DNA from 3 places in the Mesorhizobium sp. WSM4844 genome. Region 1 is predicted to be linked to each of the others. Evidence: predicted binding sites of a transcription regulator. Region 1 holds the regulator's gene; each other region holds the start of a gene.
What was found. Region 1 encodes PhoB, which activates phosphate uptake and scavenging genes when phosphate is short. Its sites were predicted from a motif close to TGTCATNNANCTGTCAT; they were not measured.

Region 1 (10,085 bases):
CGTGACCACGGATGTACTGGCGCGGTCGAGGTGGAAGGAAAGGTCGGCCATGTGCCGGCCTTTTTGTCTCGAGGGCTATTGTCGTCGGGCACCCTCAGCTTCAAGCGCAACGGCACGCTGATCGGGCCGCCGATTCAGCCAAGCGTTGTTCGGTGGCGTCACCTCGAGCGAGCGGACCGGTTCACCAGATATCAGTGTTGCCCGCGTCTCGCATCGACATGGCGTGCCAATTCCGGCGTCTCGAAGACGTAGTCGCTCCAGGCCGATTCCGGAATCTGACCGGCCAGATAGCATTCCAGCAAAAGACTTTGCTCAGGGCTGAGGGGTCTCGGCGCGCGCTCATGGTCCAGTCTCAGCGAGTGAAGCAGATTTCTGGTCACGTCCGAGACAGTGAAGTGGATCGACATGTGTTCGGTCTCCTTTGACCATTCAGCGCCCAGGGATCGGGATCGATCTCCGCTCCGCTGCCTTCGGTTCGGAAAGGACCATGCGCCAAATCAAAACGCTACAGCGTGTGTTGTGCGTCCAAAGCGACGCGCGGCGTTGCAATGGCTGTTTAACGTCGAAGGCCGGATAAGGTTCAACGCGGCTGCCGGCAGCGCCGATCAGGCAGCCCGAAACCCACCAGTCAGCTGTCGGCCTGCGCGGACCGAACCGGCAGCTGCGCAGCAACGTTTTTCGGGGCGCGCATCTTTTAGCTGCCAGCGCTTGAATGCCGGCTGGCTATTCGCAGACCATGCGGACCCGTTTTCCGGGTTGGCTGACGTTCCTGCAGGTGAGCGGTTTCGCCGGCTCGGATGACGGCATCGGCGGCTGTTTGGCAATCCTGGCGATTTTCCTCCTCGGCGCCACGGAGGTGCCGATTTTGCGGGCCGCGGCTGTTTCCGGCGTTTCGGGCGCCGCAGGAAAGACATCGGTCTGCAGCAACTGCGGCTGTTCGGCTTGCGCCTGCTGCTGCGGCCGGTCCCAGAACCGCCGGACATCGAGCGGCCTTGGAATGACGACGGTGCCGTCGTAGCTGCGCGAGCAGCCGCCCCCTAGCAGCAGCATCGGGCACACGAAAAAAGGCAGGATCCGTCGCAACATCGGCAACACCCTTGCGGGATCTATAACGCGGCTTCGGTTCTACCGACAACCGTCGGAATACACTGCGGGCAAGGCTAGCGCATGACCCGGAGAATCGGAATCGATTTCGCTGGGGATCATGCGCAAAAATCAAAGTGCCGCAGCGTCCCTGGCGCGACTTTGGCGCGATTGGGGGTCGGGCATGGACGATTGCCTGCCCAAGCCCATCAGCCCTAAGCCCATTAGCCCCAGGCGGCGCCTTGCTCGAAAAGGTCCGCGGACGGGGAAATCCACGCGCGGGATAGCCACGTCAGCCTGTCGGGTCCAGCCGATTCGGCGACGCGTTGCGACAAGACTATGGTGCGATCGCACCATACCAAAGCATGCGTCCGGTTGGAACAATAAGCGCATTCGAGTTCCGCTCCTCCAGTTACGGGCGGGAGCAGCGACCGCCGGCAAGAAGCAGGGTCAGATTTACCCCAACGGACCTGCTTCGGCGATGGCACGGCCATGACCTCCTTGGCCGCATGCAACGCGCTCCCGCCCGGATTTTCTTTTTCGGCGCCAATTGTTCGCCCGTCCAGGCAAATGCCGGCCGCAATTCGCGCAAGCTGCTGATTCCAGCGGCAAACCACGGCTGTACCGGCGAGACCCGCGGCCCTTCCTTTTGACAGGGCTGTGCGGCGGTTACCGGGCTGACATCAAACTGTCATGTGACTGTAATAATCGGGGGCTATGGCCTCAGCGGGCGCCGAAGGAATGGCGCCGAGAGACCATTTTTCCGAACAGGAGCAGGCCACATGAAGAAATTCCTCCTTACGGCGTCGGCCGCGGCGCTTGCGCTCGCCGCGTCGGCTGGTTATGCCGCCGCGCGCGACCAGATTCAAATCGTTGGTTCGTCCACAGTGTTCCCCTTCACGACGGCTGTCGCTGAAAAGCTCGGCCAGAGCGGAAAGATCAAGACCCCGGTCGTCGAGTCGACTGGCACCGGCGGCGGCATGAAGCTGTTTTGCCAGGGCGTCGGCGAAAATACCGCCGACTTCACCAATGCCTCGCGCGCCATCAAGGATAGCGAGCTTAAGACCTGCAAAGCAAACGGCGTGACGCCGGTCGAAATCAAGGTCGGCTTCGACGGCATCGTACTGGCCAACTCGAAGGCAGGGACTGTCGTCGATCTGACCAAGGAACAGGTTTTCAAGGCGCTCGCCAAGAACGTCGCTGTTGACGGCAAGGTCGTCCCCAACCCCTACAAGAACTGGTCGGACGTCGATGCATCGCTTCCCGCGACAAAGATCGAGGTGCTTGGCCCGCCACCGACATCCGGCACGCGCGATGCGTTCGTCGAGCTCGTCATGGATGCGGCATGCCAGGAAGAAGTGAAGGCGGCTAACGAAAAGGGCTGCGGCGAGATCCGCGAAGACGGCGCTTTTGTCGAGGCCGGCGAAAACGACAATCTGATCGTCCAGAAGCTGGAAGCCAACCCCAACGCCTTCGGCGTCTTTGGCTTCTCGTTCCTTGACCAGAACGCCGACAAGCTGCAGGGCCACAAGGTCGACGGCGTCGAGCCGACTTTCGAGAACATCGCATCCGGCGATTACGGCGTTTCCCGCTCGCTCTTTGTCTATGCCAAAAAAGAGCATGTCGGTGTCATCCCCGGCATGCAGGAGTTCATCGCCGAGTACACCTCGGATGCTGCATGGGGTCCTGATGGTTATCTGGCCGACAAGGGCCTGATCCCGCTGCCGGACGCCGAGCGCGCCAAGTCGGCCGAAAACGCCAAGGCCCTGAAGGGCATGGGCTCCTGATGTTTCGGGGTCCGAGCCTACCGCTCTGACCCCTCATATCCTAAAGCACAAAGCGCGGGATCTTAGGTCCCGTGCTTTGAGCCGGTGAATGACCGGCGGTCGAGGGGACGTCCCGAATCATGGTCGGTTATCTCGTTGTTCTTCTGGTGGTTCTGGCCGCTGCTGCCTATTGGCTCGGCCGGACCCGCGCTATTGCCAGCGTCAATGGCGACGTCGCGCGACTGCATTCGCTGCCTGGCCAGCATGGCATGTTTCTGGCGCTTTTTGCTGCCGGTCCCGCGCTGCTTGCGATCGTGTTGTGGTCGCTGGTGACGCCGGGAATTGAATCGTCGATCATTGCCGACCGCTTCGCCTCTGAGTTGTCGGGAATGGGCGTCCCGCAGGTCGAAGCTTTCATCCGCGACGCTCGCGCGATGGCCTTTGGCGGGCTTGTCGGCTTCGCCGACCCCACGAAAGAGGCGGCCGCCGCCCTCTACAAATCGGTCCATGCGACCAGCACCTGGATCATCTGGACCGTCGCACTCGTGCTTTCCGCGTCCGGATTTTACTGGGCCTATTCACGCATCGCACAGGCCTACCGGGCGCGCCACGTGGTCGAGCGCGTTCTTCGCGCATTCTTGATCGCCTGTTCGGTGGTCGCGATCCTGACGACGATCGGCATCGTCCTGTCGCTTATCTTCGAGTCGCTGCGGTTCTTCCAACAGGTGCCGTTCTACAAGTTCCTGTTCGGCACGCATTGGTCGCCGCAGAGCGCCTTCACCGGCGCGGGAGCGGAGGCCGGGGCGGTCAACGAGGACATTTTTGGCATGGTGCCGCTCTTTGCCGGCACGTTGCTCATCACCTTCATCGCCATGCTGGTGGCTGCGCCTATCGGGCTGATGGCGGCGATCTACCTTTCGGATTACGCCTCCAAAAGCGTCCGCGCGGTCGCAAAGCCGGTTCTGGAAATCCTCGCCGGCATTCCGACCGTCGTCTACGGCTTCTTCGCCGCGCTGACGGTTGCGCCCTACTTCCGCGGTATCGGCGAAAGCCTGGGCCTCAACGTCGCATCTGAATCCGCGCTCGCCGCCGGCGTGGTCATGGGTATCATGATCATTCCCTTCGTTTCCTCGCTTTCCGACGATGTGATCAACGCCGTTCCGCAATCCCTGAGAGACGGTTCTGCCGGCCTCGGCGCGACCAAGTCGGAAACCATCCGCAAGGTGGTCCTTCCCGCTGCCCTTCCGGGCATCGTTTCGGCGATGCTGCTTGCCGTCAGCCGCGCAATCGGCGAAACGATGATCGTGGTCATGGCGGCGGGGCTGGCGGCAAACCTCACAGCAAATCCGCTCGAAGCGGTCACCACCGTGACCGTGCAGATCGTGACGCTGCTTGTGGGCGACCAGGAGTTCGACAGCGCCAAGACGCTTGCAGCCTTCGCACTCGGCCTGGTGCTGTTCTGCATCACGCTTACCCTCAACATCGTCGCTTTGCGCGTCGTCCAGAAATACCGAGAGCAATATGACTGATGCGATCTCGTCATTCGGCGCCGTCGGACGGCCGGTCAGCATTCATACCGACGACGCCGCGAAGGCGCGGCTGAAGGGCCGCTACCGCACCGAAACGTGGTTCAAATGGCTCGGCGCTGCAGCTGTCGCGTTGGCCGGCTTGTTCCTTGTGCTGCTCCTGTCGACGATCGTCACGCAGGCGATTCCGGCGCTGCGGCAGAACTATGTGACGCTGCCGATCGATCTTTCAGCGGCCAAGGTCGACCCGGCGAAACTCGATGAAGTGAACTACGACGCCATCGCTCAGGAAGCGCTTACGGCAAAATTTCCGGATGTGACGAGCCGCCAGGACAAGCGCCTGCTGCGCGGGCTGATTTCCACCGGCACAGGCGTGTTCCTGCGCAAGGATATTGCGGCTGATCCGGGGATGCTCGGAGGAACGGTGGACTATGCGGTTCCACTCGACGATTTTGCCGACCTCTATCTCAAGGGTTTGCTTGCCGACGTCGGTTCGGACGAAGCGATTTCGACAAGCGTCACGCCTTCGGGAACCAGCGGCGACATCGATCTGACCTTCGGCGACGATGCCATGCTGGCGCTGGCGCGCGGCCATGGTGCGACCGAGGGCGAAAACGGCATGTTTACGCTGACGAGCGGCGCGTCGTCGCTGCTGGTCGCGTTCAATGGCGGCACGGTCAAGCTGACCGCGCTGTCGCCTGCGGCCAACGGCACGGTGATCGCAAAAGGCACGGTGATCGAGGCGCTGGACAGCACGGCGCCCGCCGCGAGCGGCCAGGCATTCCTGCGCGTCATCGAGACGCCGGAAGCATCGCGAAAGATTTCGGACAAGGTGATCGTCTGGCTCGACACGCTGAAGAGCGCCGGCCTGATCGAAAGCCGGTTCAACTCGATCTTCTTCTTCACCGGCGCAAGCCGCGAGCCGGAATTGGCCGGTGTCTGGGGCGCGGTCGTCGGATCGTTCCTGACCATGATCGTAACCCTCGCCATCGCCTTCCCGATCGGCGTTTCAGCGGCGATCTATCTTGAGGAATTTGCGCCCAAGAACCGGCTGACGACGATGATCGAAGTGAATATCAACAATCTGGCGGCGGTGCCTTCGATCGTCTTCGGCCTGCTTGGACTTGCCGTATTCCTGAATTTCTTCGGCATGCCGCGCTCAGCCCCGGTGGTCGGCGGCATGGTGCTGGCGCTGATGACCCTGCCGATCATCATTATCGCCTCGCGCGCTTCGCTGCGTGCCGTGCCGCCGTCGATCCGCGAGGCGGCGCTTGGCATCGGAGCGTCCAAGGTCCAGACCGTGTTCCATCACGTCCTGCCGCTGGCGATGCCGGGCATCATGACCGGCACCATCCTCGGAATGGCGCATGCGCTCGGCGAAACCGCGCCGTTGCTGATGATCGGCATGGTCGCCTTCATCGTCGACATTCCCGGCGGCTTCACCGATCCCGCAACGATCCTGCCGGTGCAGATATTCATGTGGGCGGATTTCCCGGAAGCGGGGTTCCAGCAGAAGACTTCGGCGGCGATTTTGATTTTGCTGGTGTTTTTGGTCATCATGAATGCCATCGCGGTGATACTGCGCAGGCGCTTCGAGCGGCGCTGGTAAGGAGTAGAGGATATGAACATCATGACGGAAGCCGGCGTCGAGCAGAAACTGAGCAGCGCAACCAACGCCCCTTCGATCAAGATGAAGGGCGAAAAGGTCTCCGTTCACTACGGCGAGAAGCGAGCACTGTTCGACGTCGATCTCGATGTCCGCGAGCATCAGGTGACGGCGTTGATCGGCCCATCGGGCTGCGGCAAGTCGACGTTCCTGCGTTGCCTGAACCGAATGAACGACACCATCGATATCGCGCGGGTGAGCGGCAAGATCACGCTCGACGGCGAGGATGTCTACGACCCGAAAATCGATGTCGTCGAGCTGCGAGCTCGCGTCGGCATGGTGTTCCAGAAGCCGAACCCGTTTCCGAAGTCGATCTACGAAAACGTCGCCTACGGTCCGCGCATTCACGGCCTGGCCAGGACCAAGGCCGAGTTGGACGGCATCGTCGAATCGAGCCTGAAGAAGGCCGGCCTGTTCAACGAGGTCAAGGATCGCCTACTCGAGTCGGGAACCGGTCTGTCCGGCGGACAGCAGCAGCGTCTGTGCATTGCGCGCGCCATCGCCGTGTCGCCGGAAGTGATCCTGATGGACGAGCCCTGTTCGGCGCTCGATCCAATCGCCACCGCCCGCGTCGAGGAACTGATCGACGAACTGCGCCAGAACTATACGATCGTCATCGTTACCCATTCGATGCAGCAGGCGGCGCGCGTGTCGCAACGCACGGCGATGTTCCATCTCGGCTACCTAGTCGAGGAGGGCGCGACCGACAAGATGTTCACCAACCCCGACGACAAGCGCACCCAGGACTACATCACCGGCCGGTTCGGCTGAGCGGTCCGGCGAATTTCGAACACGAGGACAGCACCATGGGTGAACACACCGTCGCATCTTTCGACGAGGAACTGGAGCACATCGACCGGCTGATCCGCGACATGGACGAGCTCGCCGCCGCAATGGTCGCAGCCTCGATCCGCGCGTTGCTTGCGTCGGACAATGCGATGGCGCAGCGCGTCGTCTCGGACGACGCCATCATGGATGCGCGGCAGCGCGAACTCGACGACAGCGCCATCACGCTGATCGCCAAGCGGCAGCCGATGGCGCAGGATCTGCGCGCCGTGGTTGGCGCAATCCGCATGGCGGGCGATCTCGAGCGCATCGGCGACCTGGCCAAGAACATAGCCAAGCGGGTCAGCGCAGTCGGGCAGAGCGCGACGCCGCGGAATCTGTCGCACGGTATCGATGCGATGGCGGATCTCGTTCTTGTGCAGCTCCGCGGCGTGGTCGAGCACTATGTGTCGCGCGATGCCGGCGCGTTGAAGGAACTGCGCGCCGACGACCAGAAGATCGACGTGAAATACACGGCGGTTTTTCGCGAGCTCCTGACCTACATGATGGAGGATCCGCGCAACATCACCGCCTGCACGCACCTTCTGTTCTGCGCCAAGAATCTCGAGCGTATCGGCGATCACGTCACCAACATCGCCGAAAACGCCTACTTTGTCGTGACCGGGCAGCAATTGCCGGCGGATCGCCCGAAGCTCGACGAAACGACGATGTCGGCGCCGGCGACATGACAGGAGTGACCGGCCGATGATCGCGCCGCGCATCATGGTGGTGGAGGATGAAGAGCCGCTGGGCGTCCTCCTCCGTTACAATCTTGAATCCGAAGGCTATCAGGTCGAGGTGGTGACGCGCGGCGACGAGGCCGAAATCCGGCTGCAGGAAAACGTGCCCGATCTTTTGGTGCTCGACTGGATGGTGCCGGCGGTTTCCGGCATCGAGCTTTGCCGGCGGCTTCGGGTGCGCCCCGAAACCGAGCGGCTGCCGATCATCATGCTGACCGCGCGCGGCGAGGAGAGCGACCGGGTGCGCGGCCTTTCGACCGGAGCCGACGACTATCTGGTCAAGCCGTTCTCGACACCGGAATTCATGGCCAGGGTCAAGGCGCTGCTGCGCCGCGCCAAGCCGGAAGTGCTGTCCAGCGTGCTCAAGGTCGGCGACATCATGCTCGATCGTGAATCGCACCGGGTCTATCGCAAGAAGAGCGAGATCCGGCTCGGGCCGACCGAATTCCGGCTGCTCGAATTCATGATGCGGCACCCGGGTCGGGTCTTCTCGCGCAGCCAGTTGCTCGACAATGTCTGGGGCGAGACGATCTACATCGACGAACGCACTGTGGACGTCCATGTCGGCCGGTTGCGCAAGGCGGTCAACAATGGTCGCATGCCCGATGTCATCCGCACCATCCGCGGCGCCGGCTATGCGATCAGGGAAGACTAGCTGATACCTGCGCTTCCGGCGTACCCAAAAGTACGCTCCGCTCCGGTTCTCGGAACCCACCATTCTCGACTCGGCCTGACCTGTATCTCAACACACCCCAAGTCGCGACCCGGGAGTCCCTGCCTTCGGATTCAAGCCACGTTCTTTCCGACCGAGCCGGCTCGTGCCTGGATGCTCGGCGCGAAAATCTCCTGATCGACGAAGCTCAGCGCCCGCATGGCGCAGCCTTCGCGGATCAGCGGCAACTCGTTCGGCTCGGTGTCGAAGGAAATCGAACCCGAATGCTGGCCGCCGGCGGTCTGGGCGATAGCCTCGCGCAGCGCCGGCTCGATCAGGTCGAAGGCGGCAGCGCTGGCGCCGACCATGGCCACCGGCGCCGGATCGATCAGCGCAAACAGGCTGCCGAGCCCGAAGCCGAGCGCCTCGCCGGCCTTGCGGTAGGCTTCGCGCTCCGGTCCGTCCGTCTCGCGCGCCCGGGCCGCCAGTGCCCGCATCTCGGCGTCGCTGACATCGGCGACTGGCTCGGCGTTCTCGCTCAACAGCCTTGCGTTGCGCCAGATGGCGTAGTTGCCGGCATAAGCCTCGACGCAGCCGCGCCGCCCGCAGCGGCAAAGCGCGCCGCCCGGCCGATGGATCATGTGGCCGAATTCGCCGCCCGAGGAGTGGGTGCCGGTGAACAACTCGCCCTTCAGCACCAGCCCCATACCGATGCCGTGCGAGAGCAGGATGGCGATGAAATCGTCGCGGTAGCGATCCGGGTGGCGCCAGCGTAGCGCCACGGCCATCATGTTGCAGTCGTTCTCCATGATCGCCGGGATGCCGAACTCCCGTTCCAGAATGTCGGCGAAGGCGATGTTCGTCTGCGGCGTGATCGGCGACCACAACATGGCGCGCGCGTGGGAATCGGTGATGCCCTGGATCGCCAGCGCGATGCGGGCGACGCTTTGGACATCGAGGTCGGGATCTTCGAGCCGGCGCCGGACGATGGCGACACATTCGCCGATCAGCGCGTCGCGCGACATGGTCAGCGTGTCCAGCCGGCGCTGTTCCTCGGCGACCACTTGTCCGGCATAATCGATGACGGCGACCGACAGGAAATTCAGCGACAACACGACGGCCAACACCGCAGCGGCTTGCGGATTGAGGCTGAGGCCGACCTGCGGCCGGCCGCGTTTCAGCGAAACCGTCTCGCTCGCCTTGCTCTCGGCCAGGATGCCTTCCTGGATCAGGTCGGCAGAGATCGCCGATATGGTCGAATGGCTGAGGCCGGTGGTCGCGGCGATCTCGGTCCGCGACGGCTGGCCTGCCCGGCGCACGGCCGAAATCACCATCGCCCGGTTGCGCCGGCGCAGATCGTCATGACGGATTCCCACCGACATTTTTTACGTCCTCCCTAATGCCGCGGCCGCTCATGAATCGGAAGCCGTCGGTAATGTCCGACAAATACTGGCAGAAGCGGAGGGGGCTGTCATTATTTATTCCGAGCCTCGAAAAAAAGCCCGACAGGACGTCAAAATCCATCAGAATTGGTGTTGACAGTGCTTCGGCGTTGGACCAGTATTTTTTCGAGGCTCGAAAAAATAGAGCCTTTGTGCCGGCCTTCGGGCCAGTTGGTCGCGCCCTACGCGGCGCAGGGAGGAATATCATGAAGAGATTCGCAGCCGCCATTCTGGCGGGGGTCGCCATGTCGCTGACGCTCGCGTCGGCCGCGCAGGCCAAGGACAAGGTCATTGGCGTTTCGTGGTCGAACTTCCAGGAAGAGCGTTGGAAGACCGACGAAGCGGCCATGAAGGCGGCGATCGAGGCCGCCGGCGACAAATATAT
Region 2 (10,085 bases), on a different contig from region 1:
CCATTCACCACCTGCGGATGGTCGCTGAAGGTCGGGATCGCGTTGACGAAGCCAAGCAGCTTGACGACACGCACGATACGGCCGAGGTCGCCTGCCGCAGCGTGCATGACGGCGAGCAGGTTCAGGCCGGTGAGACGGGCATGCTTATAGGCCTCTTCAACCGTGACGTCCTCGCCGACCTTGCCGGTGCAAAGCGTGCCGTCGGCGCGCAACGGGCCTTGGCCGGAGAGGAAGATCAGCCGTCCGCTTTCGGCATGGGTGACGAAGTTGGCGATCGGCGTCGGCGGCTCGGGCAGCGTCAGGCCCAATTCGGCGAGCCGGATGTAAGGCGTCATGAAAAGGCTCCTTGCGACAGCTTTCGCCGTCCGATGTCAGAATTGCGAGGCACGAAACCGCGCCAGGAAACTGCGGAGACGCTCATTGTCGATCTCCGCGCCCAGAATCTCGGCGGGCGGGCCTGCGGCGCTGACGCCGCCATCTGCCATGAAGATGATGCGGCTCGAGGCATCGCGGGCAAAGGCCATCTCGTGCGTGACCATCACCATCGTCATGCCGTCCTCGGCCAGGCTGCGTACGACCTCGAGCACCTCGCCGACGAGTTCCGGGTCGAGCGCGGAGGTTATCTCGTCGAGAAGCAGGATTTTCGGCTCCATCGCCACCGCGCGGGCAATGCCGACGCGCTGCTGCTGGCCGCCGGAAAGCTCGGCCGGCAGGCTGTCGGCCTTGTGGGCAAGGCCGACCCGGCCGAGCCAGTGCTCGGCAATGGCGCGGGCCTCGGTACTGCTCTTGCCGCGCACCTTGCGCAGGCCAAGCATGATGTTGCCGGCCGCCGTCAGATGCGGAAACAGATTGAAACTCTGGAACACCATCCCGGTTTCGGCCCGCATCTTCGCCAGGTCACGCTCGCTGCGGCGCTGGCGTGTTCCCGTGTCGCGGAAGCCGACCTCCTTGCCGTCGATGCGGATGGAGCCGCTGTCGTAGCTCTCCAGGAAGTTGACGCAGCGCAGCAGCGTGGTCTTGCCGCTGCCGGAAGGCCCGATGACAGTCACCACCTCGCCGCGCGTCACCTGCAGGCTGACGGAGCGCAGGACCGCGACGGATCCAAAGGATTTGGAAACCTCGGAGACATCGAGAAGCGCCGGATTGGCGGGCGTGGCGATGGGCATCTTGCTATTCCCGGATGAAGGAGAAACGCCGCTCCAACCGTCGGCTGGCCAGGGAGAGCGCGTAATTGACGGCGAAGTAGATGACCGCGCCGAGGATGTAGAGCGGCATCGCTTCGTAGGTGCGGCCGATGACCTGGTTGATGGCATGCATCAGGTCGGTGATGCCGAGCAGCGAGACCAGCGCGCTGCCCTTCACCGCATCGGTGACGCCATTGATCCATGGCGGCAGGAAACGCCTGAACGCTTGCGGGAAGATGACGTAGGCCAGTCGCTGGCGAAAGGTCAGCCCGATCGCCATCGCCGCTTCGGACTGCCCCTTCGGTATGGAACCGACCGCACCGCGCAGATACTCGATGACCTGCGCCGTCTTGAACAGGGTGAGCGCCAGCACGGCTGCCCAGAAGGATTCCAGATGGAGGCCGACGGCAGGCAGGCCGTAATAGACGAAGAAGATGAGCACCAGGATCGGAATGCCGCGAATGGTATCGCTGAAAATGCGCACTGCCCAGCGCAGCGGAGCCGGGCCATAGACAAGGCCGACGCCCATCATCACGCCGGCGACGAGCGACAACACCACGACCAGCAGCGACACCCATAGCGTCACGGCAAAACCCTGGGCCAGGAAGGGCAAGGCATAGGCGATCTGGCCAAGCATCCTAGTGCGCCGCCCTGAACCGGCGCTCGACAAGCCGAAGTGCAAAAAGAAGCGCGTAGCCGGTCAAGAGATACATTGCCGTCACCACAAGGTAGACCTCGACGATGCGGAAGGTGTTGAAGTTGATCCACTGGGCGCCGTAGGTGAGTTCGGGCACCGAAATGACCGACGCAACGGACGTGTCCTTGAACAGCGACAGGAACGTGTTGGAAAGCGCGGGCAGCGTTATGCGCAGCATCGTCGGCAGGCGCACATGGACCAGCCTTTGCCATGGCGTCAGGCCGATCGCCTTGCCGGCGTCGAGCTGTCCGCGCGGAACCGCTTCGAGCCCCGAGCGGAACACCTCGACCAGATAAGCGCCGCTATAGAGCGACAGCGTGGCGATGAACGAGGTCTGCGCGCTGTAGGCGATGTCGACCACCGTCGGCAGGCCGTAGAAGACGAGATAGACGAGCAGGATCAGCGGCACGTTGCGGATGAACTCGACATAGGCGGCGATGACGGTCCGCACCGCACGCCCGGCCGACACGTACCAGACCGCCAGAAGCAGTCCGATGAGGATGCCGATCGCGATGGAGATCACGGCCAGCTCGAGGCTGAGCAGTAGTCCGCCCCAAAGCTTGTCGAAATGCCGCCAGATCAGGTTGAAGTTTAGGGTATAGCCCATGTGTCCCTGTCATTATCGAGGGCTGTCGACAATAAGCAGGCGGAAGGGCGCGGCCCTTCCGCCGGCTTGCATCAGATGACCGGGAAGCCGGGATGGCGCGCCGGCGGCTCCTGTCCGAAATAGTCCTTGAATGCAGCGTCGTAGAGCGCCGTCTCATGGCCGAACATGGCGGTGGTGAAGGTTGTGTTGACGAAGGTCAGCCAGTCGGGGTCGCCTTGCCGAAGCGCGGCGCCGTAAAGCATCGAGAACCAGCTCTTGCCGGCATCGAAGTATTTGTCCGGATTGCGCGAGGCGAGCCATCGAACCGTCGACAGATCGACGGCGGCGGCGTCGACGCGTTTCGATTCCAGTGCCTGCAGCACGTTGGCCTGCGTGTCTATCTGCATCACCTGCGACTCCGGCAGGACGATGTGCACATTTGCCTCGGCATCGACATTCTGCAGGATGGAAACCCGCGTCGCCGAACCGCCGGCAAGCAGCTTGTCGAAGGTCTTGTTTTCGGCGTTCGGAAGGGTCAGCAAGGCGATGCCTTCGACGTAATAGGGCCGGGAGAAGTGGATCAGCTGCGAGCGCTGGGCGGTCATGGTCATGAACTGGATCGAAATGTCGACCTTATTGGTGGTCACGTTCGGAATGCGCTGGGCCGGATCCTGCATGACGAACTCGACCTTGGTCGTATCGTCGAAAAGTCCCTTGGCAAGAATGCGCCCCATGGTGATGTCCATGCCGACCAGTTCGCCGGCATCGTTTTCAAAGTGCCAGGGCGCGTTGGTGCTGCCGGTGCCGACGATCACCTTGCCGCGATCGAGAACGGTGCGCAGCAGGCTGTCCGGCGCCGCCTGCGCCGCCGCCTTCTGAACATCGACTGTTGTCGCTGCGCCCACCACTCCGGCCGTTGCAAGCCCGGCCAGTTTCAGAAAATCACGTCTTTTGGATGTGTCGTTCACGGCGACCTCCTTTTCGTGTTGTGTTCCCCTTTGCCGATACATGCATCGGTAATCTGCTGGATTGTCTCTTACAAAAGACACATGTATCCTGTACGAGACAGATACTAACACCAGGAATCAGCAATGCAAGATGGCAATGGCTTGGCAGTTCGGCCGGACGCTGGTCCGGACGAAGACAGGATTGCGGGCTCCCGCGAGAAGGGTCTCAACCGCGTGCTCCATATCCTGGAGTTTCTTCATGCGAACCAGCGAGCGATCGGGATTGGTGATCTCGCCAAGGGAGTGAATGCGCCGCGCTCGACGATCTACACGCTTGTGCGCTCGCTCGTGGATGCGGGCCTGCTGGAAATGGCCGGCGACGGCAATCGCGTCTATTTCGGGAAGAAGCTTTATCTCTACGGAATGGACTATGTGCGCGGCAACGACCTGCTCAGGCGAGGGCGTCAGGAAGTCGACAATCTTTCGCGCGAGACAGGCGAGACCTCCGAATTGTGCATGCTGCAAAACGGCCGCTACACGATTGTCCATTCAAGCCCGGGCACCAGGCCGTTCCGGATCAGTTCGGCCACGGGTCTGCAGATACCGCTTCCCTGGACCGCTTCCGGGCGCCTGCTTCTCGCCGGTTTCGAACGGGCGGTGATCGAAGACATGGTGTCCGAAGACGATCTCGTCCTGCCGGATGGCCGCAGATTGCTGCTGGACGACTTCATAGAAGATATCGCTACGGCCGGGGCTGCCGGCTACTGTGTGACCTCCGGTCTTGTCGACGCCTATACAAAGTGCCTTGCCGCGCCGGTCTTTTCAGCTGCCGGCAAGGTCGAGGCGACGATATGCCTGGTGGTTCCCATCGACACTTCCGAGGAAAAGACCGGCGATCTCATCGCCCTGCTGCGCGAACGCGCCGCGAGGCTTTCGATCACGGGATGAGCAGGATTTGTCGCGACCGTAAGTGGGATTCGCTCACGCGATGATGTCGGGGATGATCCGGTCTTCCAGCGCCATCAGCCGGTCTTTCAGGAAGAGCTTTTTCTTCTTCATGCGCTGGATCTGCAGAGGGTCGCAGCCCATGGCGATCATCGCGTTGATCGCCGCGTCGAAATCGGCGTGTTCTTGCTTCAGCCGAGAATATTCGAGGCGGATATCGGCCTGTTCCTGTTCGGACATTATTTACCGTCTGCACGTCTGCGGCGCCCAAAAATGGGCCTGATTGGGCGAGGCCGGAGGTATCTTGCACCGGCGCGCAGCCAATACCACATTTCGTATTGTCGTGGAATGCTACCACGCAGCATTCGACATCGGTGCCCGATAGTGGCACACTGTCATTATGCCGTCACAGAAGCGAAATTGCGGTGGGACGCGCCTTGACGGCTGCAATCGAGGAAACCATGAAAGGGAGAACCAATCATGTCTCTTGCATCCCATCTTGATGAGCTGCAGCGGAAACACGGCGACATCGAACGCGAAATCGATGATGCGATGAACCATCCATCGGTCGACGACCTCGAAATCGTGAATCTCAAGCGGCGCAAGCTGGCGCTCAAGGACGAGATTGAGAAATTGAAGGCGAAGCCGAAACCCACCACGCACTGACGCTCATCTACGGCGCTGCGCGTCCTTTGGACGCGCAAAGGGCGCTGTCGTGCTTCTGATTTTGGCGCATGATCCTTTTCCGAAAATCCTTTCGGTTTCGGGGTCATGCAGGGACAGTGCGCGCTTTGCCCGACCATCTTCTCCGGTGGCAACCAATGCCGCCGGAGCGTTTCCTTGTTTGTCCGGCGGTTCGATTTGACAGGTTTGCCTGCCTGTCGCCATTGACAAGCCATCTTTGCTCCTCCACCTCATGCCGGGACCTTCTATAGCGCCGCGCCTCCTTTCGGACGCGCAATGGACGCTGTATTTTGATTTTTGCGCAGATTGTTTCCGGAAACCGATTCCGGAATTCGGCGCTAACAAAGGGCAGCCGGCCATGACCGGATATTTTTCTTCACCCTTCTCGCGCCGCACGTCTGTCGGTGTCGACGTCGGCGGCGTGATGGTCGGCGGGGGCGCCCCTGTCGTCGTTCAGTCGATGACCAACACCGACACCGCCGATGTCGACCAGACCGTCGCTCAAGTTGCGGCGCTGCATCGCGCCGGGTCCGAGATCGTGCGCATCACCGTCGACCGCGACGAGAGTGCCGCCGCCGTGCCCGCCATCCGCGAGCGGCTCGAACGGCTCGGCATCAATGTGCCGCTGGTCGGCGATTTCCACTATATCGGCCACAAGCTGCTCGCCGACCACCCGGCTTGCGCCGAGGCGCTGGCCAAATACCGCATCAATCCCGGCAATGTCGGATTCAAGGACAAGAAGGACCGGCAGTTCGCAGCTATCGTCGAGATGGCGATCCGTCACGACAAGCCGGTGCGCATCGGCGTCAATTGGGGGTCGCTCGACCAGGAGCTTTTGACCAGGCTGATGGACGACAACCAGCGCCAGGGCTTTCCGCTGACCGCGCAGGAGGTAACGCGCGAGGCGATCGTGCAGTCGGCGATCCTTTCGGCCGACATGGCCGAGGAGATCGGCCTTGGCCGCGAGAAGATCATCCTGTCGGCCAAGGTCAGCGGCGTGCAGGATCTGATCGCGGTCTACACCGAGCTTGCCACCCGCTCCAACCACGCGCTGCATCTCGGCCTCACAGAGGCCGGCATGGGTTCGAAAGGCATCGTCGCCTCGTCCGCGGCGATGGGCATTCTTCTCCAGCAAGGCATTGGCGACACGATCCGCATCTCGCTGACGCCGGAGCCGAACGGCGACCGCACCCGCGAGGTGCAAGTGTCGCAGGAACTCCTGCAGACCATGGGGTTTCGGCAGTTCGTACCGATCGTCGCCGCCTGCCCCGGCTGCGGCCGCACCACCTCGACCGTGTTCCAGGAACTCGCGCAGGATATCCAGGCGGATCTGCGCAAGAACATGCCGGTGTGGCGTGAAAAATATCCCGGCGTCGAAAACCTCAAAGTCGCGGTGATGGGCTGCATCGTCAACGGTCCAGGTGAATCCAAGCATGCCGATATCGGCATTTCGCTGCCCGGCACCGGCGAGACGCCGACGGCGCCGGTATTCGTCGACGGCAGGAAGGCGGCGACGCTGCGCGGCCCTTCGATCGCCGCCGACTTCGAGAAAATGGTCGCCGACTATATCGAGCAGCGGTTTGGGCAACCTGGCAAGGCAGCGGCGGAGTAGGTCGATGCGGCGCTTCCCCTGGGCGACGCCGATTTTGCTTGGTGGATTGGTTTTGCTTGGTGGGCTGGGCTGGGCGACAGCCGTCCACGCCGATCCGCCGCGTCCCGCCAAGCAGCGGCTGCTCGACCGGGTTTGCAATCTGATCGAGGCGCATGCCGATCAAAACGGCCTGCCCAAGGATTTCTTTGCCCGGCTGATCTGGAAGGAAAGCCGCTTCGATCCCAATGCGGTCAGTCCGGTCGGCGCCGAAGGCATAGCCCAGTTCATGCCGGGCACCGCCAAGATACGCGGTCTCGCCAATTCCTTCGATATCGAGCAGGCCATCCCGGCCTCGGCAAAATATCTCGCCGAGATGAAAACCGGCTTCGGCAATCTGGGCCTGGCCGCCGCCGCCTACAATGCCGGCGAAAGCCGGGTGTCGCGCTGGCTGAGTTCCGGCGGCTTCCTGCCGATGGAGACCGAAAACTACGTTCTGGACATCATGGGCGAGCCGGCCGACAGGTTCACCGACACCGCCTATGCCGGCAGCATCCAGCCGCTCGACAAGAAAGCGAGCTTCGCGGTCGCCTGCCGAAAACTGCCGGTCATCAAGTCCCAAACCGTGGCCATGGCGTCGATCAACATCAAGCCGTGGGGCGTGCAGGTGGCCGGCAATTTCCGCCGCGCCGCGGCGCTCAATCAATGGACTGGCGTGAAGCGCCGGTTTCCGGCCTTGCTCAAGGGCCATGATCCGGTGGTCAGCCGGGTGCGCTCGCCGATCGGCAGGCGCGGGATTTATGCTGTCCGCATCGGCGCCGACTCCAAAGCCAAGGCCGACAACATCTGCCGGAAACTGCAAAGCGTCGGCGGTGCATGCATTGTGGTGCGGAATCGGTGATGGGGTATGCTCCGACTCCAGCCATAGGCCCACGATGACCGACCGTCTCTATAGCGATCCCGACCTTGTCCAGTTCTATGATCTCGAGAACGATGGCGGCGTGGATTTCGATTATTGCGTCGGCTTCGCCAAAGATGCCGGCTCGGTTCTCGATCTCGGCTGCGGCACCGGGCAGTTGGCTGCCGCGCTCGCCGATCGGCGCAGCGTGACCGGCGTCGATCCCGCGCCGGCGATGCTCGATATCGCGCGCCGCAGAGCTGGCGGGCAGAGGGTCGACTGGGTCGAGGCCGATGCGCGCAACGTCCGGCTCGGACGACGCTTCGATCTGGTGCTTTTGACCGGGCACGCTTTCCAGGTGTTCCTCACGGCAGAAGATCGAGAGGCGGTGCTTGCCACGATCGCCGCTCATCTGGCGCCCGATGGGCGCTTCATCTTCGACACGCGAAATCCAGTCGCGCAGGAATGGCTCGAGTGGACGCCGGAACGGTCGCAACGGGAACTCAGTTATCCCGAATTGGGCACGGTAAGAGCGTGGAACGATTTCCGCCACGATTCCGCTACCGGTGTCGTCACTTACTCGACCCATTACGAAATGCCCGGCAGCGGACGCGTGCTCAGCGTCGAATCGAAAATCGCCTTCCCGACAAAGGAAAGCCTTGCGCAGATGCTGGATCGGGCCGGGCTGGTCGTCGAAGAATGGCTCGGCAACTGGCGTGGCGAGCCATACGCTCCAACATCGCCAGAAATCATTCCGATCGGCCGGCTGCGCTAGCCCGGACGTTGCTTCGCCTTGAGCGTTTTCCCATTCCTTGACGTGACCGATTGAGCGTACGGATAAGCCAAAGACACCACCGCCCAATTGCGGCGCTGCGCTGACGACGTGCCCACTGATGCACGTCGTGAGCATCTCGCAGGTTTACGTGTTCTGAACTCATGGCACCTCCTCGCCAGCATTTTGCATGCTGAAGAGGAAAACATATTATGGTTCGCATCTGCTGATAATCGGTGATAGTTTCCGTTCATCTGTGACGAATTGGAATAGATATCATCGACCGGCAAGAGACGATGGGTGTGTACCTGGCAGTTGTCGAGGAAGGCGACTTCTCGGCAGCGGCACGCCGGCTGCGGATGACACCTTCGGCCGTCAGCAAAATCATCGGTCGGCTTGAGTCCCGCCTTGGCGTGCGCTTGCTGCAGCGCTCGACGCGGCGCATCAGCTTGACGGCGGAAGGCAGCACCTATGCCGAAAGCGCTCGCCGCATCCTGAACGACATCAAAGAGGCTGAAATCGCGGTTCAACCCGGAGCAGAACCGCGCGGCCGGCTGCGCGTCAGTCTTCCGAGCGCCTTCGGCCATCGCTTGATCGTGCCGATGTTGCCAGTTTTCATCGATCGCTACCCGGCCGTCGAGCTCGAGCTGATGTTCACAGATGCGATTGTCGACCTGTTGGCTGAGGAAACCGACGTCGCCGTGCGCGTTGCCGCACACAGCGATTCGAGGCTGGTGGTGCGGCGGCTGGCGCCGAATCGCCGTGTCATTTGCGCATCACCTCGATATCTCGGAAGACATGGCATGCCGACAACGCCAGACGACCTTCAAGGTCATGTCTGTCTTGGCGTCACAGCACGCGGCGGTCTCAATATCTGGGAGTTCGATGGCCCGGACGGTCTGCAAAGCATGCGTATCCGCAGCCCGATAGAGGCCAACAGCACCGAAGCGCTACGCCGGCTTGCGCTCGCCGGTATAGGCATCATCCGCATGTCGGAGATATTGGTCGGGCCGGATATCAAGGCAGGCAGACTGACCGCGCTGCTCACCGGATACAATCATCCTGACGGAGCGCCAATCTGCGCGGTCTATCCGCCTGGCCGAATTCTGTCGCCGCGCGTGCGCGTGTTCGTGGATTTCCTGGCCGAACAGTTCGCCAACCCTCCTTGGCTACACGGCGCGCCATAGTACGGGAGTACAGCTTGGAATAGCGTCAGCTGTTGCGGGCCGCCACGAATTCCGCTGCCTGCTTCAGAAGCACGGCGTCTTCGCCATAGGGACAAAGCAAGGCGTGGGCCTGGTCGACGAGGCCTTGAAGCTGGTCCCGCGCCCAGTTGGCGCCGTGCAGCGCCACCAGCGTCGCCTTGCCGGCGGCTGCGTCCTTGCCGGTCGCCTTGCCCATCTGGCGTGCATCCGCCGTCAGATCGAGCAGGTCGTCGGTAAGTTGAAAGGCAAGCCCGATCGCCGAACCGAATTCCGCCAGTCTTTCACGGTCGGCCGCCGGCGCGCCGGCAACAATTGCGCCCGCCTCGCAGGCGAAGCGGATCAATGCGCCGGTCTTCATCGCCTGAAGCCGGATGATGCCGGCTTCCTCCGGCCGGTTACGCTCGGCTTCGAGATCGAGCATCTGGCCGCCGACCATGCCGCCGGCTCCGGCGGCGCGGGCCAGCGCCAGCACCAGCGCCGCCCGCCGTTCGGCCGGCAGCATTGTCGCTTCGTCGGCAATGATGTCGAAGGCGAGCGCCAGCAAGGCGTCGCCGGCGAGGATGGCGGTCGCCTCGTCGA
Region 3 (10,085 bases), on a different contig from region 1:
GCACCCGGTCCCAAAGCGCCGTCTGCGCGGCGATGATCTCGTCGTCGCTGACCAGTATGGAACGCTCGACGAAGGCCTCGGCGATCGGAAACATCATTTCGCCGACGCGCTTCGGCGCCAGCGAATCGGCGGCGATGCCCTCAGTCGGCGCATCGACGGGCCGGCCGGCCTCGAAGGCGCGATGAAGCGTCGGCGCGCCCTCCGGCTCGACGGCGATGATCCTGATGCGGCCGGCAAACCAGGCGGCGATGCCGCCGATCAGGCCGCCGCCGCCTACGGCGACCAGCAGCGTGTCGAGTTCAGGCAGGTCGGTCTCGATCTCAAGGCCGAGCGTGCCTTGCCCGATCAGCGTTTCCTCCTGGTTGAACGCATGGATCTGCAGCGCGCCGGACCTTTCGGCAAAGTCTTCGCTGGCGGCCAGCGCTTCGGCATAGCGTGCGCCACCGACGACCAGCTCGGCGCCATAGCCGCGGATGCGTTCCAGCTTGGCCGGCGGGCTGACTTCGGGAACGAAGATGGTTGCCTTGTGGCCAAGCCGCATGGCGGCGTAGGCGACCGCGGCACCATGATTGCCGCCCGATGCCGCGACGACGCCAGCCTCGGGAACCGGCCGCTCGAGAAGATTGGTGAAGGCGCCGCGCGCCTTGAACGAGCCGGAATGCTGCAGGCATTCGAGCTTCAGGTCGACGCCAAGAGGCGGGCGGCCGAAATCGGCCATGTCGACGCGCAGCACCGGCGTGTGGCGCACGAAGGGCCGGATGCGCGGCTCCATTGCGGCGATGCGTTCGCGGGTGATGCTATTGCCGTTCAGCATGGTCTGCTCCCAAGGGTTGACATCACTTAGTAACTTAGCAAAATGGCTAAATGCAAGAGATTGATGTCTTCAAGGCGATCGCCAACGAGCGCAGGCTGCAAATCCTCGATTGGCTGAAGGATCCGCGCGCGCATTTTCCGCCGCAGACCGATGGCGATCTGGTCGAGGACGGCGTCTGCGCGCTGCTGATCGCGGAAAAGCTTGGCATCACCCAGGCGACGCTCAGCGAGCATATGCGGGTGCTGACCCAGGCCGGCCTTCTGCGCAGCAAGCGTATCAAGCAGTGGACGTTCTATCGCCGCGACGAGGGCAGGATCGCCGAGACCAGGGCGCTGATTCAGCACCGGCTGTAGCACTGCAGACGATCCATTCTTGTTGACCATGATCTTTTCCGAAACCGCCGTTTTTCGGGATCATGGGTCTATTCCAGCCAATCAGGTAGGGAATCCAGGCCGATCAGCTCGTCATAGGTCTGGCGCCGGCGCACGACATGGAAACGGTCGCCGTCGACCAGCACTTCAGGCACCAGCGGCCTGGTGTTGTAGGTGCCGGCCTGCACCGCGCCATAGGCGCCGGCGGTGGCGACGGCGATCAGGTCGCCGGCCTTCAGCCGCGGCAGATCGCGGTCGAGGCCGAGATAATCGCCGGTCTCGCAGACCGGGCCAACCACGTCGACCGTCATGCGCGGCGCCGCGGCCGGCTGCTGCACCACCGGCTTGATGTCATGGAAGGCATCATAGAGCGTCGGCCGGATCAGATCGTTCATCGCGGCGTCGACGACCAGGAAATTCTTGGCGTCGCCCTCCTTCACGAAGATCACCTGGGAGACCAGGATGCCGGCATTGCCGACGATAAGCCGGCCCGGCTCGAACATCACCTTCAGCCCGAGCCTGGCGACGTGCTTCTTGACGATCTGAGCATAAGCGTCCGGCAGGGGAGGCGGGCTGTTGTCGACGCGGTAGGGAATGCCGAGGCCGCCGCCGAGGTCGATATGCTCGATGGCGTGCCCGTCGGCGCGCAGCACGCCGACCAACTCCACCAGCAGCGCAAAGGCGTCGTCGAAGGGCTGCAATTCGGTGATCTGGCTGCCGATATGAGTGTCGATGCCGGTGACCTTGATGCCAGGCAGCTCGGCTGCGCGGGCATAGACCTTTCGCGCCTTCTGCCAGGGAATGCCGAACTTGTTCTCGGCCCTGCCGGTGGAGATCTTCTTGTGGGTCTTGGCGTCGACATCCGGATTGATGCGCAGCGAGATCGGCGCCACCTTGCCCAGCGCCGCGGCGCGGGCTGACAGCAATTCCAGTTCCGGCTCGGATTCGACGTTGAAGCACAAAATGCCGGCCGAGAGTGCAAGATCCATTTCGCGCGCGGTCTTGCCGACGCCGGAAAACAGGATCGTGCTGGCCGGAATGCCGGCGGCCAGCGCGCGGCGCAATTCGCCTTCCGAGACCACGTCGGCGCCGGCGCCGAGTTTTGCCAGGATTTTTAGCACAGCCTGGTTGGAATTCGCCTTCATGGCGTAGCAGACCAGCGCGTCGAGCCCGGCAAAGGCCTGCGCAAACACGCGGAAATGCCTGGTCAGCGTCGCCGTCGAATAGCAATAGAACGGCGTGCCGACGCTTGCGGCGATCTCTGATATCGCCACGTCCTCGGCATGCAGCAGGCCGTCGCGGTAGTCGAAATGGTTCACGAGAGTGGTTCCGGAAGTTGGAGCACGACGAGATCGGCCGTCTCATCGGCTCTAGATCAACGGATCGAGAATGAACTTCTTGTCCTCGACAGGTTTTTCCGGCTCCGGCGGCACGGGCTGCTCGGCCTTTTGTGCGTCCTTGCGCGCCTGCACGGCCGCCTCATAGGGCGTGTCGAGCCCGGCTTTCCTGCCGCAGGCCGTTACGGTTGCCAGCGCCGCCAGCAGCGTCAGCGTCACCAAAATCCTGCTTGCGGTCATCGATCCATCCGTCCGAAACTTTTGCCCGCCGCTTTTAGCCGAGTTTTTCCGGCAATGCACCTAGTGTGGTGGATTTGAAGTTCCTGGCATTGACGGCATTCGCGTTGAGGAACTTCAAATCCAAAAACCACACTAGAATTCATAGAATTACTCGTGCGGCTTTTGAATCCGAAATTCGCTCGCCGCGCTGCTCCAACGTGATGCGAATTTCGGATTCACCGCACGAGCATCACGCCCTCGCAATGTGCTTTTTCCAGTAGCGAATCTGCTTCCTCACTTCCGACGGCGCGGTGCCGCCGAAGCTAGTGCGGCTCTTCACCGAGTTCTGCACGGCAAGCACCGAAAACACGTCCGCCGTGATGCCGGGGTGAATGGACTGCAAGTCTTCCAGCGGCAGCCTGTCGAGCCCGATCTTCCTTGCTTCGGCCAGCGCCACAGCGCGGCCGGTGACGTGGTGCGCCTCGCGGAACGGCAAGCCAAGGCTGCGCACCAGCCAGTCGGCGAGATCGGTCGCGGTCGCATAGCCTGACCCGGCGGCCTTCTTCATGGCAGCGGCATTCACCATCATGTCGCGCACCATGCCGGTCATCGCCGCCAGCATCAGGTCGAGCGTCTCGGCGGCGTCGAACACGGATTCCTTGTCTTCCTGCATGTCCTTGCCGTAGGTCAGCGGCATGCCCTTCATGACAGTCAGCAGGCCGACCAGATGGCCGGTGACGCGGCCGGTCTTGCCGCGCACCAGTTCGGCGGCGTCGGGGTTCTTCTTCTGCGGCATGATCGAGGAGCCGGTGGAGAATGAGTCCGACAGCCTGACGAAGCCGAATTGCGGCGTCGACCAGATGATGATTTCTTCGGCCAGCCGCGACAGATGCGTCGCGCAGATCGCCGCCAGCCCCAAAAACTCGAGCGCGAAATCGCGGTCCGAAACGCTGTCGAGGGAATTGCGCATCGGCTCACGGAAGCCGAGCGCCCTGGCCGTCTGGTGCCGGTCGATCGGAAAGCTGGTGCCGGCAAGCGCGGCCGCACCGAGCGGGCTTTCGTCCATCCGTTCGATCGCGTCGCGAACACGCGACAGGTCGCGCGAGAACATCTCGACATATGCCATGCAGTGATGGCCGAAGGTCACCGGCTGCGCCGCCTGCATGTGGGTGAAGCCCGGCATTACCGTTGCCGCATGCTCCTCGGCCCGCTCCAGGAACGCCGTGATCAGGCCCTTCAGCGCCTCGGCGACGCGAAAGCACTCGTCCTTGACCCATAGCCTGAGATCGACCGCCACCTGGTCGTTGCGCGAACGGGCGGTATGCAGGCGGCCGGCAGCCGGGCCGATCAGCTCGGCAAGGCGGGCCTCGACATTCATGTGGATGTCTTCCAGCCTGGTCGAGAACTCGAACGTGCCGGCTTCGATTTCTGCCAGGATCGTGTTCAGCCCGTGAGCGATTTTTTCTTGGTCGGCCGCCGAAATAATGCCGGTTTGCGCCAGCATCTCGCTGTGGGCGATCGAGCCTCTGATATCCTGCGCGTAGAGTTTGCGGTCGAACGAGATCGACGCGTTGATCGCTTCCATGATCGCGGCCGGACCCGAGGCAAAACGTCCGCCCCACATCTGGTTGCTGGCCTTCTTGTCGCTCATCGCTATAACCCGTGCTCCGGAGCAGTTTTAAAAAATGGCAGACGGCAATCGATTTTTCCCGGCCCCGCGCCTCATCCTCGCCGCTTTGGTGGCAGGCGTGCTGGCCGGCGCGGTCGCGGTATATGTCAGCGAAAGCGGTTCTGGCAACAACGCCCCCGCTCAAGTCGCGGTTGGCGACAGCAAGGACGATGTCGCCTGCGCCGCCAAGGCCGACCGCGCCAAGACTGTCGCGGCGGCTGCCACCGGCCAGGTTGCAGCACTTTTGCCGGCCGATCCGCCGCAATCGCTGAAGGGCCTTGCCTTCAACAGCCCCGACGGCAAGCCGATGACGCTCGCCGACCATGCCGGCAAGACGGTGCTGCTCAATCTGTGGGCGACATGGTGCGCGCCTTGCCGCGCCGAAATGCCGGCGCTCGACGCGCTGCAGAACGAAATGGGCAGCGACGCCTTCGAGGTCGTCGCCGTCAATGTCGATGCCGGCGACGACGCCAAACCGAAGAAGTTCCTCGAGGAGACCGGCGTTAAGGCGCTCGGCTACTACCGTGATTCGACGATGGCGCTGTTCAACGATCTCAAGACACGCGGCCTGGCGCTCGGCCTGCCGGTCACCATGCTGATCGACTCGGAAGGCTGCCTGATTGCCCACATGAACGGCCCGGCCGAATGGTCGAGCCCCGACGCCAGGCGGCTGGTCGAGACGGCCCTCGGCAAGTCGGACTAATGCATGTCGCGCAAAGTGCGACGCGCTTTTAGGCGCCGGCGACTATTGCCGGTTTGTTCGTAAGCCGGCTTGGCAATTCCTTTCCACCGGCTCCTATTCGGAAGCGTGCGCTACTTTAAATGGAAATCAAGTTCATCGGTCCGCAACAAAACCGTTGTCCAATTGTCATGGGCGGCACATATTGGCTTTGCGAGAGTGCCCCTTTCGCCAATGACAAACGGGAGATGAAACATGAAGTTCTTCGGCTTCGCGGCCGGTGTCGCCGCCACCTTGACCCTGCTTTCCACCACCTCCGCCTTCGCCGTCACGCAGATCAGCTGGTGGCACGCCATGACCGGCGCCAACGCCGAGGTCGTCGGCAAGATCTCCAAGGATTTCAACGCCAGCCAGAGCGACTATGAACTGGTTCCGGTGTTCAAGGGCACCTATCCGGAGACGCTGAACGCCGGCATCGCCGCTTTCCGCGCTGGCCAGGCGCCCGACATCCTCCAGGTGTTCGACGTCGGCACCGGCGTGATGATGGCGGCCGAGGGTGCGATCAAGCCGGTTGCCGAGGTGATGACCGGTGCCGGGATGACCTTCGACAAGAGCCAGTATCTGCCCGGTATCGTCGGCTATTATTCGAAGCCGGACGGCACCATGCTGTCCTTCCCCTACAACTCCTCCTCGCCGATCCTTTACTACAACAAGGATATCTTCCAGAAGGCCGGCCTCGACGTGAACAACCCGCCGAAGACCTGGAACGAGGTGTGGGAAGCCGCCAAGAAGATCAAGACGAGCGGCGCCGCCCCTTGTGGCTATACCTCGACCTGGCTGACCTGGATCCATCTGGAGAATTTCGCGGCGTGGAACGATGTGTCGTGGGCGACCCAGCAGAACGGCCTGGCCGGCGGCGATGTCGAACTCAAGATCAACGCGCCGATTTTTGTCAACCACTTCCAGGCGCTCGCGGATCTCGCCAAGGACGGCACCTTCAAATATGGCGGGCGCACCTCCGAAGCCAAGCAGATCTTCCTCGCCGGCGAATGCGGCATCTTCACCGAATCGTCGGGCGGCCTCGGCGACATCGTCAAGTCCGGCATGAACTACGGCATCGGCCAGCTTCCCTACGACAGCGACGCCAAGGGCGCACCGCAGAACACCACGCCGGGCGGCGCCAGCCTGTGGGTGTTCGGCGCCAAGTCGGACGAGCAATACAAGGGCGTTGCGGCGTTCTTCGCCTATTTGTCCAAGACCGATGTGCAGGAATATCTGCACCAGAAGTCAGGATACCTGCCGGTGACGCTTGCTGCCTACGAGGCGACCAAGAAATCGGGCTTCTATGACAAGAACCCCGGCCGTGAGACACCCATCCTGCAAATGACTGGCAAGGCGCCGACCGACAACTCGAAGGGCGTGCGCCTGCCGAACCTGCCGCAGGTGCGCGATATCCAGAACGAGGAGTTCGAGAAGATGCTGGCCGGCCAGCAAACCGCTCAGCAGGCGCTTGACAACGCGGTTACGCGCGGCAACGCCGCAATCAAGGAAGCGCTGGAGAACTGACGAGTTTATCTCGGTTGGTGTCTGTTTGAATATCGCCCACGCGAGTTCGCGTGGGCGTCCCCGAGATAGCGAAGGAAATCAGCCTGTCTCCCCGCGTCGTCTTTCCCAACAAGATCCTGCCCTACCTGCTGGTGGCGCCACAACTCGCCATAACACTGGTTTTCTTCTACTGGCCGGCCGGTCAGGCGCTTTACCAGTCGATGCTCAGACAGGATCCGTTCGGGCTGAGGACCAGGTTTGTCTGGTTTGCCAATTTCCGCAAGGTGCTGGCCGATCCGGCCTACCTCAATTCGATCAAGGTCACCGTGGTGTTCTCGCTTGCGACCGCGATCGTCGCGATGTGCGTGGCCCTTTTGCTTGCGGTCATGGCCGAGAAGGCGGTGCGCGGCAAAGGCCTCTACCGCACGCTGTTGATATGGCCTTATGCCGTGGCGCCGGCGATTGCCGGCATGCTGTGGCTGTTTCTGTTCAATCCTTCGATCGGCTCGTTGGCCTATTTGCTGAGAAGCCTCGGCATCGCATGGGATCCGCTGCTCAACGGCGCCCACGCCATGATCCTGCTGGTGTCGGCGGCTGCCTGGAAGCAGATCAGCTACAATTTCCTGTTCTTCGTCGCCGGTCTGCAGGCAGTGCCGAAAACGCTGATCGAGGCGGCGGCCATGGACGGCGCCGGCGAGACCAAGCGCTTCTGGACCATCGTCTTCCCGCTGCTCGCGCCGACCACCTTTTTCCTGCTGGTCGTCAACACCGTCTATGCCCTGTTCGACACGTTCGGCATCGTTCATGCCGTCACCGGCGGCGGGCCGGGCAAGGCGACCGAGACGCTGGTCTACAAGGTCTACAATGACGGCTTCGTCAATCTGATCCTGGGCGACTCGGCGGCGCAGTCGGTCATCCTGATGGCGATCGTCATTGCGCTCACCGCCATCCAGTTCCGCTACGTGGAACGCAAAGTCCACTACGGCTGAGGGCAGCGATGATCGGCCAGTCCCCGCTCCGCACTTTCATCGCCCATGCCGTGCTTATCCTCGGCATATTGATCGTGGCTTTCCCGATCTACTACACGTTCGTTGCCTCGACGCACACGCTGCAAACCATCCTCAGGCCGCCGCTGCCGCTCTTGCCCGGCGGCCAGCTCTGGAACAACTACAGCGAGGCGCTGTTCGGCGGCATTGGCCGCATCGGCGGTGTCAGCGTCGGCCAACTGCTCCTCAACACCACGATCATGGCGCTCGGCGTTGCGGTGGGAAAGATCTGCATCTCGATCCTGTCGGCCTATGCGATCGTGTTCTTCCGCTTTCCCCTGCGCATGACCTTCTTCTGGCTGATCTTCATCACCTTGATGCTTCCGGTGGAAGTGCGCATCCTGCCGACCTACAAGGTGATGGTCGATCTCGGCATGATCGACACTTATGCCGGCCTGATCATCCCGCTGATCGCCTCGGCCACCGCGACGCTGCTGTTCCGCCAGTTCTTCATGACCATACCGGGCGAATTGGTCGAGGCGGCGCGCGTCGACGGCGCCGGGCCATGGCGCTTCTTCTTCGATATCCTGTTGCCATTGTCGCGCACCAATATTGCGGCGCTGTTCGTGATCCTCTTCATCTATGGCTGGACGCAGTATCTTTGGCCGCTGCTGGTCACCAACAGCAACGACATGAACACCATCGTCATCGCGTTGAGAAAGATGGTTTCCTTTGCCGATGCCGATACCGAATGGCACCTGGTCATGGTCACCGCGATGCTGGCCATCGTGCCGCCGATCCTGGTGGTGGTGCTGATGCAACGCTGGTTCGTGCGCGGCCTGGTCGAATCCGAAAAGTGAGAAGCTGATGGCGACCGTCGATCTGAAGGACGTGAAGAAGGTCTATCCGAGCGGCGTCGAAGCCGTGAAGGGCGTCTCCATCGCCATTCCCGACAAGGAGCTTTGCGTGCTGGTCGGCCCATCCGGCTGCGGCAAGTCCACGCTGCTGAGGATGATCGCCGGTTTGGAGACCATTTCCGCCGGCACAGTCGCCATCGACGGCAAGGTGGTCAACGCCATCGGCCCGACCGAGCGCGACATCGCCATGGTGTTCCAGAACTACGCGCTTTACCCGCATATGAAAGTCTATGACAACATGGCCTATGGCCTGCGCAATCGCGGCACGCCGAAGGACGAGATCGACAGCAGGGTGCGTTCGACCGCCAAGGTGCTGGAGCTTTCGGCGCTGCTCGACCGGCGGCCGCGCGAACTTTCCGGCGGCCAGCGCCAGCGTGTCGCCATGGGCCGCGCCATCGTGCGCAATCCGAAAGTCTTCCTGTTCGACGAGCCGCTCAGCAATCTCGATGCCAAATTGCGCGGGCAGATGCGGGTCGAGATCAAGAACCTGCAGCGCACGCTCGGCGTCACCTCGGTCTATGTTACTCACGACCAGCTCGAGGCGATGACGCTGGCCGACATCCTTGTTGTCATGAACGCCGGGCTGGTCGAGCAAACGGGCGCGCCGCTCGACATCTACGAAAAGCCGGCGTCGATCTTCGTCGCTTCCTTCATCGGCGCGCCGCCGATGAATCTTCTGGCGCTGACCGGAAGTTCCTCAGGCCCGATGCTGGCTGACGGAACCGCAATCGGCTTTGCGGCTCCCGGAACACAAGCCGTGACGCTGGGGTTTCGCCCTGAAGATGCCGACGTCACCTTCAATGCGGAGGCGCTGCCCGGTGCGCTCGTCCTGCCGGCGACAGTCGAAGCCGTCGAGCCGGTCGGGGCCGAAAGCTTTCTTCACTGCGCCGCAGCCGGCAGCCGTATCATCGTGCGCGTCTCAGGGCGCGCCACCGCAAAGCCCGGCGACCAGTTGCGTGTCGTGGCCATTGCCGAAAAGCTGCACTGGTTCGATCAGGCCGGCAAGCGGGTCGATTGAAGCCGGCCTGTCGGCCTGATCGGCGCGCTACCCGAGCGTTCAGGCAAACACATGCGCCTTGCCCGACACCGTCAGTCGGACGATCTCGCCAACCACCGGTGTGTCCATGCCTGGCTTGCGCAGGACCAGTGGCGTGTTGCCGATCGCGGCTGCGTCCGGCGGATCGGGACTGTTCAAGAGCCGCACCGCGATGGTGCACATCGAGCCGGCGAATTCGGATTCCGTCACCTCGCCGAACAGCATGTCCGGCGTGCCCGACATGCCTTCGCGCGATGTTCGTTTCAACAGCACCTGTTCCGGCCGCAGCATGATGCGGGCGAGATCGCGCCGCTCGGTGCTGTCGACGGCGATGCGGCCGAGCGGCGAGCTGGCGAAGCCGTCCGCGATCTTGGCCGGCAGGATGATGGCGTCGCCGAGGAATTCGGCGACCATCCGGTCCTTCGGCTTGAGATAAAGCTCGCGCGGCGTGCCGACCTGCGAGAATTTGCCTTCGCGCATCACCGCGACCTGGCTGGCAAAGGACAGCGCCT

Region 2: the regulator PhoB is predicted to act here: its motif matches at 4,753-4,769, upstream of AC0L2A_RS31435 (YdcH family protein).
Region 3: the regulator PhoB is predicted to act here: its motif matches at 5,266-5,282, upstream of ugpB (sn-glycerol-3-phosphate ABC transporter substrate-binding protein UgpB).

What each region holds. Positions count from the first base shown of each region.
Region 1 covers NZ_JBVVQB010000036.1:34,143-44,227, reverse strand. The annotation lists gene AC0L2A_RS24290 (hypothetical protein) at 192-407, opposite strand; gene AC0L2A_RS24285 (hypothetical protein) at 724-1,050, opposite strand; gene AC0L2A_RS24280 (PstS family phosphate ABC transporter substrate-binding protein) at 1,866-2,870, shown strand; gene pstC (phosphate ABC transporter permease subunit PstC) at 2,990-4,378, shown strand; gene pstA (phosphate ABC transporter permease PstA) at 4,371-5,984, shown strand; gene pstB (phosphate ABC transporter ATP-binding protein PstB) at 5,997-6,812, shown strand; gene phoU (phosphate signaling complex protein PhoU) at 6,848-7,555, shown strand; gene phoB (phosphate regulon transcriptional regulator PhoB) at 7,572-8,261, shown strand; gene AC0L2A_RS24250 (ROK family protein) at 8,393-9,640, opposite strand; gene xylF (D-xylose ABC transporter substrate-binding protein) at 9,907-10,085, shown strand, end outside.
Region 2 covers NZ_JBVVQB010000066.1:11,589-21,673, reverse strand. The annotation lists gene AC0L2A_RS31470 (RidA family protein) at 1-335, opposite strand, end outside; gene AC0L2A_RS31465 (amino acid ABC transporter ATP-binding protein) at 372-1,166, opposite strand; gene AC0L2A_RS31460 (amino acid ABC transporter permease) at 1,171-1,821, opposite strand; gene AC0L2A_RS31455 (amino acid ABC transporter permease) at 1,823-2,488, opposite strand; gene AC0L2A_RS31450 (transporter substrate-binding domain-containing protein) at 2,560-3,435, opposite strand; gene AC0L2A_RS31445 (IclR family transcriptional regulator) at 3,559-4,362, shown strand; gene AC0L2A_RS31440 (YdcH family protein) at 4,396-4,599, opposite strand; gene AC0L2A_RS31435 (YdcH family protein) at 4,840-5,025, shown strand; gene ispG (flavodoxin-dependent (E)-4-hydroxy-3-methylbut-2-enyl-diphosphate synthase) at 5,402-6,655, shown strand; gene AC0L2A_RS31425 (lytic transglycosylase domain-containing protein) at 6,660-7,532, shown strand; gene AC0L2A_RS31420 (class I SAM-dependent methyltransferase) at 7,567-8,304, shown strand; gene AC0L2A_RS31415 (LysR family transcriptional regulator) at 8,598-9,488, shown strand; gene AC0L2A_RS31410 (polyprenyl synthetase family protein) at 9,514-10,085, opposite strand, start outside.
Region 3 covers NZ_JBVVQB010000031.1:19,457-29,541, reverse strand. The annotation lists gene AC0L2A_RS22375 (threonine/serine dehydratase) at 1-814, opposite strand, end outside; gene AC0L2A_RS22370 (ArsR/SmtB family transcription factor) at 865-1,167, shown strand; gene lysA (diaminopimelate decarboxylase) at 1,236-2,504, opposite strand; gene AC0L2A_RS22360 (hypothetical protein) at 2,556-2,762, opposite strand; gene argH (argininosuccinate lyase) at 2,992-4,392, opposite strand; gene tlpA (thiol:disulfide interchange protein TlpA) at 4,427-5,113, shown strand; gene ugpB (sn-glycerol-3-phosphate ABC transporter substrate-binding protein UgpB) at 5,345-6,655, shown strand; gene ugpA (sn-glycerol-3-phosphate ABC transporter permease UgpA) at 6,739-7,623, shown strand; gene ugpE (sn-glycerol-3-phosphate ABC transporter permease UgpE) at 7,632-8,480, shown strand; gene AC0L2A_RS22330 (sn-glycerol-3-phosphate import ATP-binding protein UgpC) at 8,488-9,555, shown strand; gene AC0L2A_RS22325 (ABC transporter ATP-binding protein) at 9,595-10,085, opposite strand, start outside.